DNA from 2 places in the Kluyvera sp. CHPC 1.2972 genome. Region 2 is predicted to be linked to the other one. Evidence: predicted binding sites of a transcription regulator. Region 2 holds the regulator's gene; the other holds the start of a gene.
The links. Region 2 encodes PurR, which represses purine synthesis genes. Its sites were predicted from a motif close to CANGCAAACGTTTGCNTG; they were not measured.

Region 1 (3,983 bases), on a different contig from region 2:
GGTTGACGAAGCGCGGCACTTTATCTGACGGGATCTCCAGCAGCGCGTAGTTGATCTCGTCGCCGCGGATAATTTCGACCGCCAGGTAGGTGTAATCGTCTTTCAGGAACTGGACCAGATCGGTCTCCCGATTCAGCAGGATCGGGGTGATGTGCTGACGCAGATGCTGTTTAAAGTAGTGACGCAGCCAGCCCTGTTGGTTGACGGAAAGCTGGCGTTCGTTAATCAGGAAGATTTGGTTACGGGCCATCTCCAGCAGGAGCTCGTTGTAGAGGCCATCGAACTCCTGATCGGCTTTCAGCACCCGGGCCTGAATGCGGCTCAGCAGGTGGCGAGAATGCGTGGTGACGCCCTGTTCTTCGCTAATGATGATACGGCGCTTTAGCTCCGCAAAGCGGACCTTGTAGAATTCGTCGAGGTTGTTGGAGTAGATCCCCAGGAAACGCATACGTTCAATAAGCGGGTTACTTTTGTCAGCCGCTTCCTGGAGGACGCGCTCGTTGAATGACAACCAGCTCAGTTCTTTTTCGATGTACAGTTTTTCCTGACCCATTACTACTCACACTCCGGTTTATTCACGGGACGCGGCAACGTCGTCTACTGATTATATTGCTAGCTTTGCCGGGCTATGTCCAACTGTGTCATCTTAGTATGACAGTTATCCTGATTTGCATAAAAAAGAGGGCCATAAAGGCCCTCTTAGTCAGGTAGCCCGGCCGAACGAAGTGACGCCGGGGAGATGCCCCGGAGTCGGCGTTGACACGCCTCGTCCGGGCTACTGGATTTATTCTGCGGCATAGCCTTCCGGCGGCAGCTTAATGTCGTCAAGCCAGGCGTGATTATCCTGCATCTTCAGACGGCCATTAAGGAACCAGCTCACCACCAGAGGATAGATAGCGTGCTCCTGCGCCTGAACGCGTGAGGTGATTTCCGCTTCGTCGTCACCGGCGAAAACCGGCACCTTAGCCTGCAAAATCACCGGCCCGCCGTCCAGCTCTTCGGTCACGAAATGCACCGAGGTGCCGTGTTCCGTATCGCCGTTGTCCAGCGCCTGACGATGGGTGTTCAGCCCGGGATATTTTGGCAGCAGGGAAGGGTGGATGTTGAGCAGCTTGCCCTGATAGTGCTGAACAAACTCCGCGCTCAGAATGCGCATGTAGCCTGCCAGCACCACGACATCGGGCGCATAGGCGTCAATTTCATGCATCAGCTCGCGGTCAAAGGCTTCGCGGCTGGCAAATTGATTGGCAGCCAGCGCGTGCTGGGGAATACCCGCCTCACGCGCCCGCTCAAGGCCGAACGCGTCGGCCTTGTTGCTAAATACCGCCCTGATGGTGCCTGGAATCCTTTTCTGCTCACAGGCATCGATAATCGCCTGTAAGTTGCTGCCGCTGCCGGAAATCAGCACCACGATATTTTTCATTTATTCGATGACCACACGCTGTTCGGAATCAGAGGCTTTGATATAGCCGATTTTCCACGCGCTTTCACCTTTTTCGTTCATCAGCGCAATCGCTTTGTCAGCCTGATCGGCCGCCAGCGCAATAACCATGCCTACGCCGCAGTTAAAGGTGCGGTACATTTCATGCTGGCTCACGTTACCGGCATCCTGCAGCCAGTTGAATACTGCCGGCCACTGCCAGGAGGATTCATCGATAACGGCCTGGGTGTTGTCCGGCAGAACGCGCGGAATGTTTTCCCAGAAGCCGCCGCCGGTCAGGTGCGCGATAGCGTGAACGTCGACGCTGGCGATCAGCTCCAGAATGGACTTCACGTAGATGCGGGTTGGTGCCAGCAGATGGTCGGCGAGCGTTTTGCCTTCCAGCTGAGTGGTATCCGGGTTGCAGCCGCTCACTTCAACAATCTTGCGCACCAGCGAGTAGCCGTTGGAGTGCGGGCCGCTGGAGCCGAGGGCAATCAGCACGTCGCCGTCGGTCACTTTGCTGCCGTCGATGATTTCTGACTTCTCGACCACACCCACGCAGAAACCGGCGACGTCGTAATCTTCACCGTGGTACATGCCCGGCATTTCAGCGGTTTCGCCGCCAACCAGCGCGCAGCCAGACTGCAGGCAGCCTTCGGCGATGCCGCTGATAACGCTTGCTGCGGTATCGACGTCCAGCTTACCGGTTGCATAGTAGTCGAGGAAGAACAGCGGCTCGGCGCCCTGTACCACCAGGTCGTTCACGCACATGGCCACCAGATCGATGCCGATGGTGTCGTGACGTTTTAAATCCATCGCTAAACGCAATTTGGTACCAACGCCGTCAGTGCCGGAAACCAGCACCGGTTCGCGATATTTTTGCGGCAGCGCGCACAGTGCGCCAAAACCGCCTAATCCACCCATCACTTCCGGACGGCGAGTTTTCTTCACCACCCCTTTGATACGGTCAACCAGAGCGTTTCCTGCGTCAATATCAACACCGGCATCTTTATAGCTGAGAGAGGTTTTGTCGGTCACTGCTAAGTCTCCACGCGTTTGCGATAGCAAGAAAAATCGGCGCAATTCTATCAGTCCAGGCAAACGTTTGCGAGCCTATTCTGATCCCAATTTTTGCCTCCCGGTTTTTCCATTGTTTCCATCAATATATCGGTCAAATATGATACTGCTCACGAAAATGAAACCGGGTACACCCTTGTCCTTGCATCCACTTCGCACAATCCACATCATGGTAATGAAACCGGTTTCTGTTTTTGTTTCAGCGAAGCCAATCACCGATGTAAAAACGGCCAGAAGGGATGAATGGAATGAAGATTGCTGCCTTTGATATTGGGGGAACGGCGTTAAAGATGGGCGTTGTTGCCGCCAGCGGTGAACTGCTCGATAAGGGAAAAGAGCCAATCAGCAACAGCGATGGTGACCAGATTCTGGCGGCGATTGAGCGCTGGATTACGGCCCACCCAGAGTGCACCGGGATTGCCATCAGCGCACCGGGCTACGTTAACCCGCATACCGGCTTTATCGAAATGGGCGGCGCCATTCGTCGGTTCGACAACTTTGCAATTAAAGCGTGGCTGGAAGAACGTACCGGCCTTCCGGTGGCGATTGAGAACGACGCGAATTGCGTGCTGCTGGCCGAACGCTGGCAGGGCAAAGCCCGCGATATGGCCAACTGCCTGGTGATGACCATCGGCACCGGCATCGGCGGCGCTATCTTCTGCAACAACCAGCTGGTGCACGGCGCCCGTTTTCGCGCCGGTGAGTTTGGCTATATGCAAACCTTGCGCCCCGGCTCACGCGACGTCCGTCGCTACTCCATGAATGAAAACTGCACCCTGCGCGTGTTGCGCCATCGCTACGCGCAGCACATCGGCAAAACGCTGGAAGAGGTGACGGGCGAGGAAATTTTTGACCGCTTTGACGCGGGTGATGCCATCTGTCAGCGACTGGTATCAGAGTTTCTCAACGATATCGGCACCGGCCTTTACAACCTGGTGAACCTGTTTGACCCGCAGACCGTGTTTATCGGCGGCGGCATTGTCGAGCGCCCTGGTTTTCTGGCGCTGATGCGTGAGCATCTGGCCTGGTTCGGCATTGCCGACTACATCGATACCGTCAGCCACGGCAACGACGCCGGGCTTATCGGCGCGGTTTACCATTTCAATCAGCACTATTCGCAGCGATAACTCACTGTTTAACGAGGGAAAGATATGTCTGGATTTAAAGCTGGGTTTCTCTGGGGCGGCGCGGTAGCCGCACACCAACTTGAAGGCGGTTGGCAGGAAGGCGGGAAGGGGGTGAGCGTGGCGGATGTGATGACCGCCGGTGCGCACGGCGTGCCGCGCGAAATTACCAACGGCGTACTGCCAGGAAAAAACTATCCGAACCACGAAGCCATCGACTTCTATCATCGCTATAAAGACGATCTGAAGTTGTTCGCTGAGATGGGCTACAAATGCTTCCGTACTTCTATTGCCTGGACGCGTATTTTCCCGAACGGCGATGAGCTGACCCCGAACGAAGCGGGCCTGCAGTTTTATGA
Region 2 (3,983 bases):
GAGAACCACAGCCCCAGAATAGCAATAATGCCGAGGCCTGCCGTTGCCAGGAATGACATCCGCCAGCCGATGGTTTCGCCAAGCCAGGTTGCCGCTGGAACGCCACCAATATTGGCAATCGTCAACCCCATAAACATGGTCGCCACGGCGCTGGCCTGTTTATGCTTCGGTACCACGCTGGCGGCAACAACGGAACCGAGGCCGAAGAATGCACCGTGGTTAAGGCTGGTGATAATGCGCGACAGCATCAGCGTGGTGTAGTCCGGCGCCATCGCCGACAGTACGTTGCCGAGGGTAAAAATCGCCATCAGGAAGATCAAGGCGTTACGGCGAGCACGATGTGAAAGGAGCAGCGTCATCAGCGGTGCGCCAACCATCACCCCTACGGCATAGGCGCTAATGAGCATCCCGGCAGCGGGAATGGAGACGTCTACGCCCTTAGCGATGACCGGCAGGAGCCCCATTGGCGAGAATTCGGTGGTCCCGATGCCAAAGGCCCCAATGGCTAACGCCAGTAAGGGAAAGTTAATTTTCATGCAAATGCTCCGGTTGGCCGCACGACAGACGCGGCATGTCGATAATGGGCAAAAGCATGACATCAATCACATAAAAACAGAAGTGTACAAAACAGCAAAAGATTATTGCTAAACGGGTAACAATCAGACAGGAGGGAGCGGACGCCCCCTCGCAGAGGAATTAATGCAGTACAGCAGTCAAACTTGCGGCAACAATCAGCGCAAGGGTAATGACGGTGGTGGTGAGTGACATCTTAAGTTCGGTACTCATCAACTTTTCTCCTTTTTATCGCTACAGCAAAACTGTGCTAACGCATTTTTGCACAGTATTGCGCAAAAATCTTCACAGATTTAGCAGGATGTTGGTTTTTACTCTTCCACTTTGCGTCAGGATAAGTCAAAATTCGACGCTTATTTATAAGCGTACCGGCCATTGACCCCCTCCTGTCGTCCTGTATCGTTTTCCCGGCGAATCGCAATCCACAAAATTGCGTCAGGGTGTGTGAAGGCAAACGTTTTCCTTTCGATTTTATCAGGGGCAGGCCAGGGTCTGGAGTGAGATGGAATGGCAACTATTAAAGATGTAGCGAAGCGCGCAAACGTTTCCACTACAACCGTATCACATGTAATTAACAAAACGCGTTTTGTCGCCGAGGAGACGCGTGAAGCCGTCTGGGCGGCGATCAAAGAGTTGCACTACTCTCCGAGCGCCGTTGCCCGTAGCCTGAAGGTGAACCACACCAAATCGATTGGTTTGCTAGCGACCAGCAGCGAAGCGGCCTACTTTGCCGAAATTATCGAAGCCGTTGAGAAAAACTGCTTTGAGAAGGGCTATACCCTGATTCTGGGCAACGCCTGGAACAACCTGGAAAAACAGCGCGCCTACCTGTCGATGATGGCGCAAAAGCGCGTGGATGGCCTGCTGGTCATGTGTTCCGAGTATCCGGAATCCCTACTGACGATGCTCGAAGAGTACCGTCACATCCCGATGGTGGTGATGGACTGGGGCGAGGCTAAAGCGGACTTCACCGACTCGGTCATCGATAACGCCTTTGAAGGCGGCTATACCGCAGGCCGTTACCTGATTGAGCGCGGTCATCGCGATATCGGCGTGATCCCAGGTCCACTGGAGCGTAACACCGGCGCGGGTCGTCTGGCGGGCTTTATGAAAGCGATGGAAGAAGCGCACATCAACGTCCCGAAGAACTGGATTGTACAGGGTGACTTTGAGCCTGAATCCGGTTATCGCGCAATGCAGCAGATCCTGTCGCAGCAGCCGCGCCCTACTGCTATCTTCTGCGGTGGCGACATCATGGCGATGGGCGCACTGTGCGCCGCAGATGAAATGGGTCTTCGCGTGCCGCAGGACATTTCGCTGATTGGTTATGATAACGTGCGCAACTCCCGTTTCTTCACCCCGGCGTTGACGACGATTCACCAGCCGAAAGATTCGCTCGGTGAAACGGCGTTTAACATGCTGATGGACCGTATCGTTAGCAAACGCGAGACCTCGCAGTCGATTGAGGTGCATCCGCGTCTTATCGAACGTCGTTCCGTGGCCGACGGTCCGTTCCGCGACTACCGCCGCTAAGCATTACCCACGGACACCCTACTCGGGTGTCCGCAGCCACTCTTCATTTAGCGTCTCGCTATCCCCCAGATATTCCAGCAGCCAGCTTAATGCCGGCGATGCTTCGCTTTGCTGCCAGGTCAGGCAACAGGCGGCATCCGGGAACGGGTTTTCAAGCTGTAGCGCCACCCACTCCCCATTTTCCAACCACGGTTGCGCCAGATGCCCCGGTACCATCGCCGCGCATAGTCCCGCCGAGATACAGGTTTCCGATGAAGCCCAGTCCGGCACCACCACACGCTTCTGGTTATCGAGTAGCCAGGTCGTCCGCTTCGGCAGCGAACGCGAAGTATCTTCGCGCACCAGCGACGGCCAGTTGCGCAACACATCATCGCTGAGCGGGCCCTCCATCTGCGCCAACGGATGGATACTCGCCACCACGCAGTGCCAGTTGAGCATCCCCATATCACGAAACGCGAAGCGGCCACCGACCGGAATCGCCTGAGTGGCACCAATCGCCAGCTCCACGCGGCCATCGGCCAATGCATCCCAGACGCCATTAAACACTTCCTGATAAACAATCAGCTCCACGTCGCTAAAGTGGCGATAGAAATCGACAATCAGCTGCCGGGTTCGCTGCGGTTTCACGATATTATCGACGGCAATCGCCAACTGCCCTCGCCAGCCGTTAGCAATTTTCTGGCACTGTTGGCGAGTGATCTGCATTTTTTTGATAACAGACCGCCCCTCCTTCAAAAACCATACGCCAGCGGGAGTAAGTTCAACGTCGCGATGGCGCCGTTCGAACAGGGGAACAGCCAGCCACTCTTCCAGCTGGCGTACCGTATAGCTCACCGCAGAAGGCACGCGGTGCAGTTCCTGCGCGGCGGCACTAAAACTACCGTTACGTGCCACCGCATCAACCACTTCCAGTGAATATTCAGACCACATTTTCTGCCTGCAAAATTTTTGAATGCATGACGCAAATATTAGCGTTTCACAAGCCGTTATGCACTCTCTACACTCAGCGGCATCGTTTATTCATGATAAAAAGGGCGAAATTAATGCAACCTGGGAAAGGATTTTTAGTCTGGCTCGCGGGGCTGAGCGTATTGGGTTTTCTGGCTACCGATATGTATCTCCCCGCCTTTGCTGCCATTCAGGAAGACCTGCAAACGCCGGCATCAGCCGTCAGCGCGAGTCTTAGCCTGTTTCTGGCCGGTTTTGCCGTCGCGCAGCTCCTCTGGGGGCCGCTGTCAGACCGCTATGGTCGTAAGCCGATTCTGCTGTCCGGGTTAACCATTTTCGCTATTGGCTGCATTGGCATGCTGTGGGTGCGCGATGGTACCACGCTGCTGGTCCTGCGTTTTGTACAGGCCGTCGGCGTCTGCGCCGCGGCGGTGACCTGGCAGGCAATGGTCACCGACTACTATCCAGCTCAGCGCACCAACCGCATTTTTGCCACTATCATGCCGCTGGTTGGCCTCTCTCCGGCACTCGCCCCGCTGCTGGGTAGCTGGCTGCTGGCGCACTTTGACTGGCAGGCCATCTTCGCAACCCTGTTTATCATCACCCTGGTGCTGATGCTCCCGGCGTTCCGCCTCAAGCCTGCGCACAAAAAAAATGCCACCAGCGAAGAAAAGCTGACCTTTATGCGCCTGCTGCGCAGTAAAGACTATCGCGGCAACGTGCTGATTTACGCCGCCTGCTCGGCGAGCTTCTTCGCCTGGCTGACCGGTTCACCGTTCATCCTGCATGAGATGGGCTACAGCCCGACGGTAATTGGCCTGAGCTATGTGCCGCAAACCATCGCCTTCCTGATTGGCGGCTACGGCTGTCGCGCCGCGCTGCAAAAATGGCGTGGTGCCCAGATGCTGCCGTGGCTGCTGGTTATTTAC

Region 1: purM (phosphoribosylformylglycinamidine cyclo-ligase) is a predicted target of PurR. The motif match lies at 2,518-2,535, and genes of this name have one in related genera.

What each region holds. Positions count from the first base shown of each region.
Region 1 covers NZ_JAPKIB010000009.1:110,759-114,741, forward strand. The annotation lists gene ppk1 (polyphosphate kinase 1) at 1-553, opposite strand, end outside; gene purN (phosphoribosylglycinamide formyltransferase) at 785-1,423, opposite strand; gene purM (phosphoribosylformylglycinamidine cyclo-ligase) at 1,424-2,461, opposite strand; gene bglK (beta-glucoside kinase BglK) at 2,749-3,627, shown strand; gene V6944_RS15200 (6-phospho-beta-glucosidase) at 3,652-3,983, shown strand, end outside.
Region 2 covers NZ_JAPKIB010000003.1:56,420-60,402, forward strand. The annotation lists gene V6944_RS06255 (MFS transporter) at 1-536, opposite strand, end outside; gene cydH (cytochrome bd-I oxidase subunit CydH) at 697-786, opposite strand; gene purR (HTH-type transcriptional repressor PurR) at 1,081-2,106, shown strand; gene punR (DNA-binding transcriptional activator PunR) at 2,125-3,036, opposite strand; gene punC (purine nucleoside transporter PunC) at 3,150-3,983, shown strand, end outside.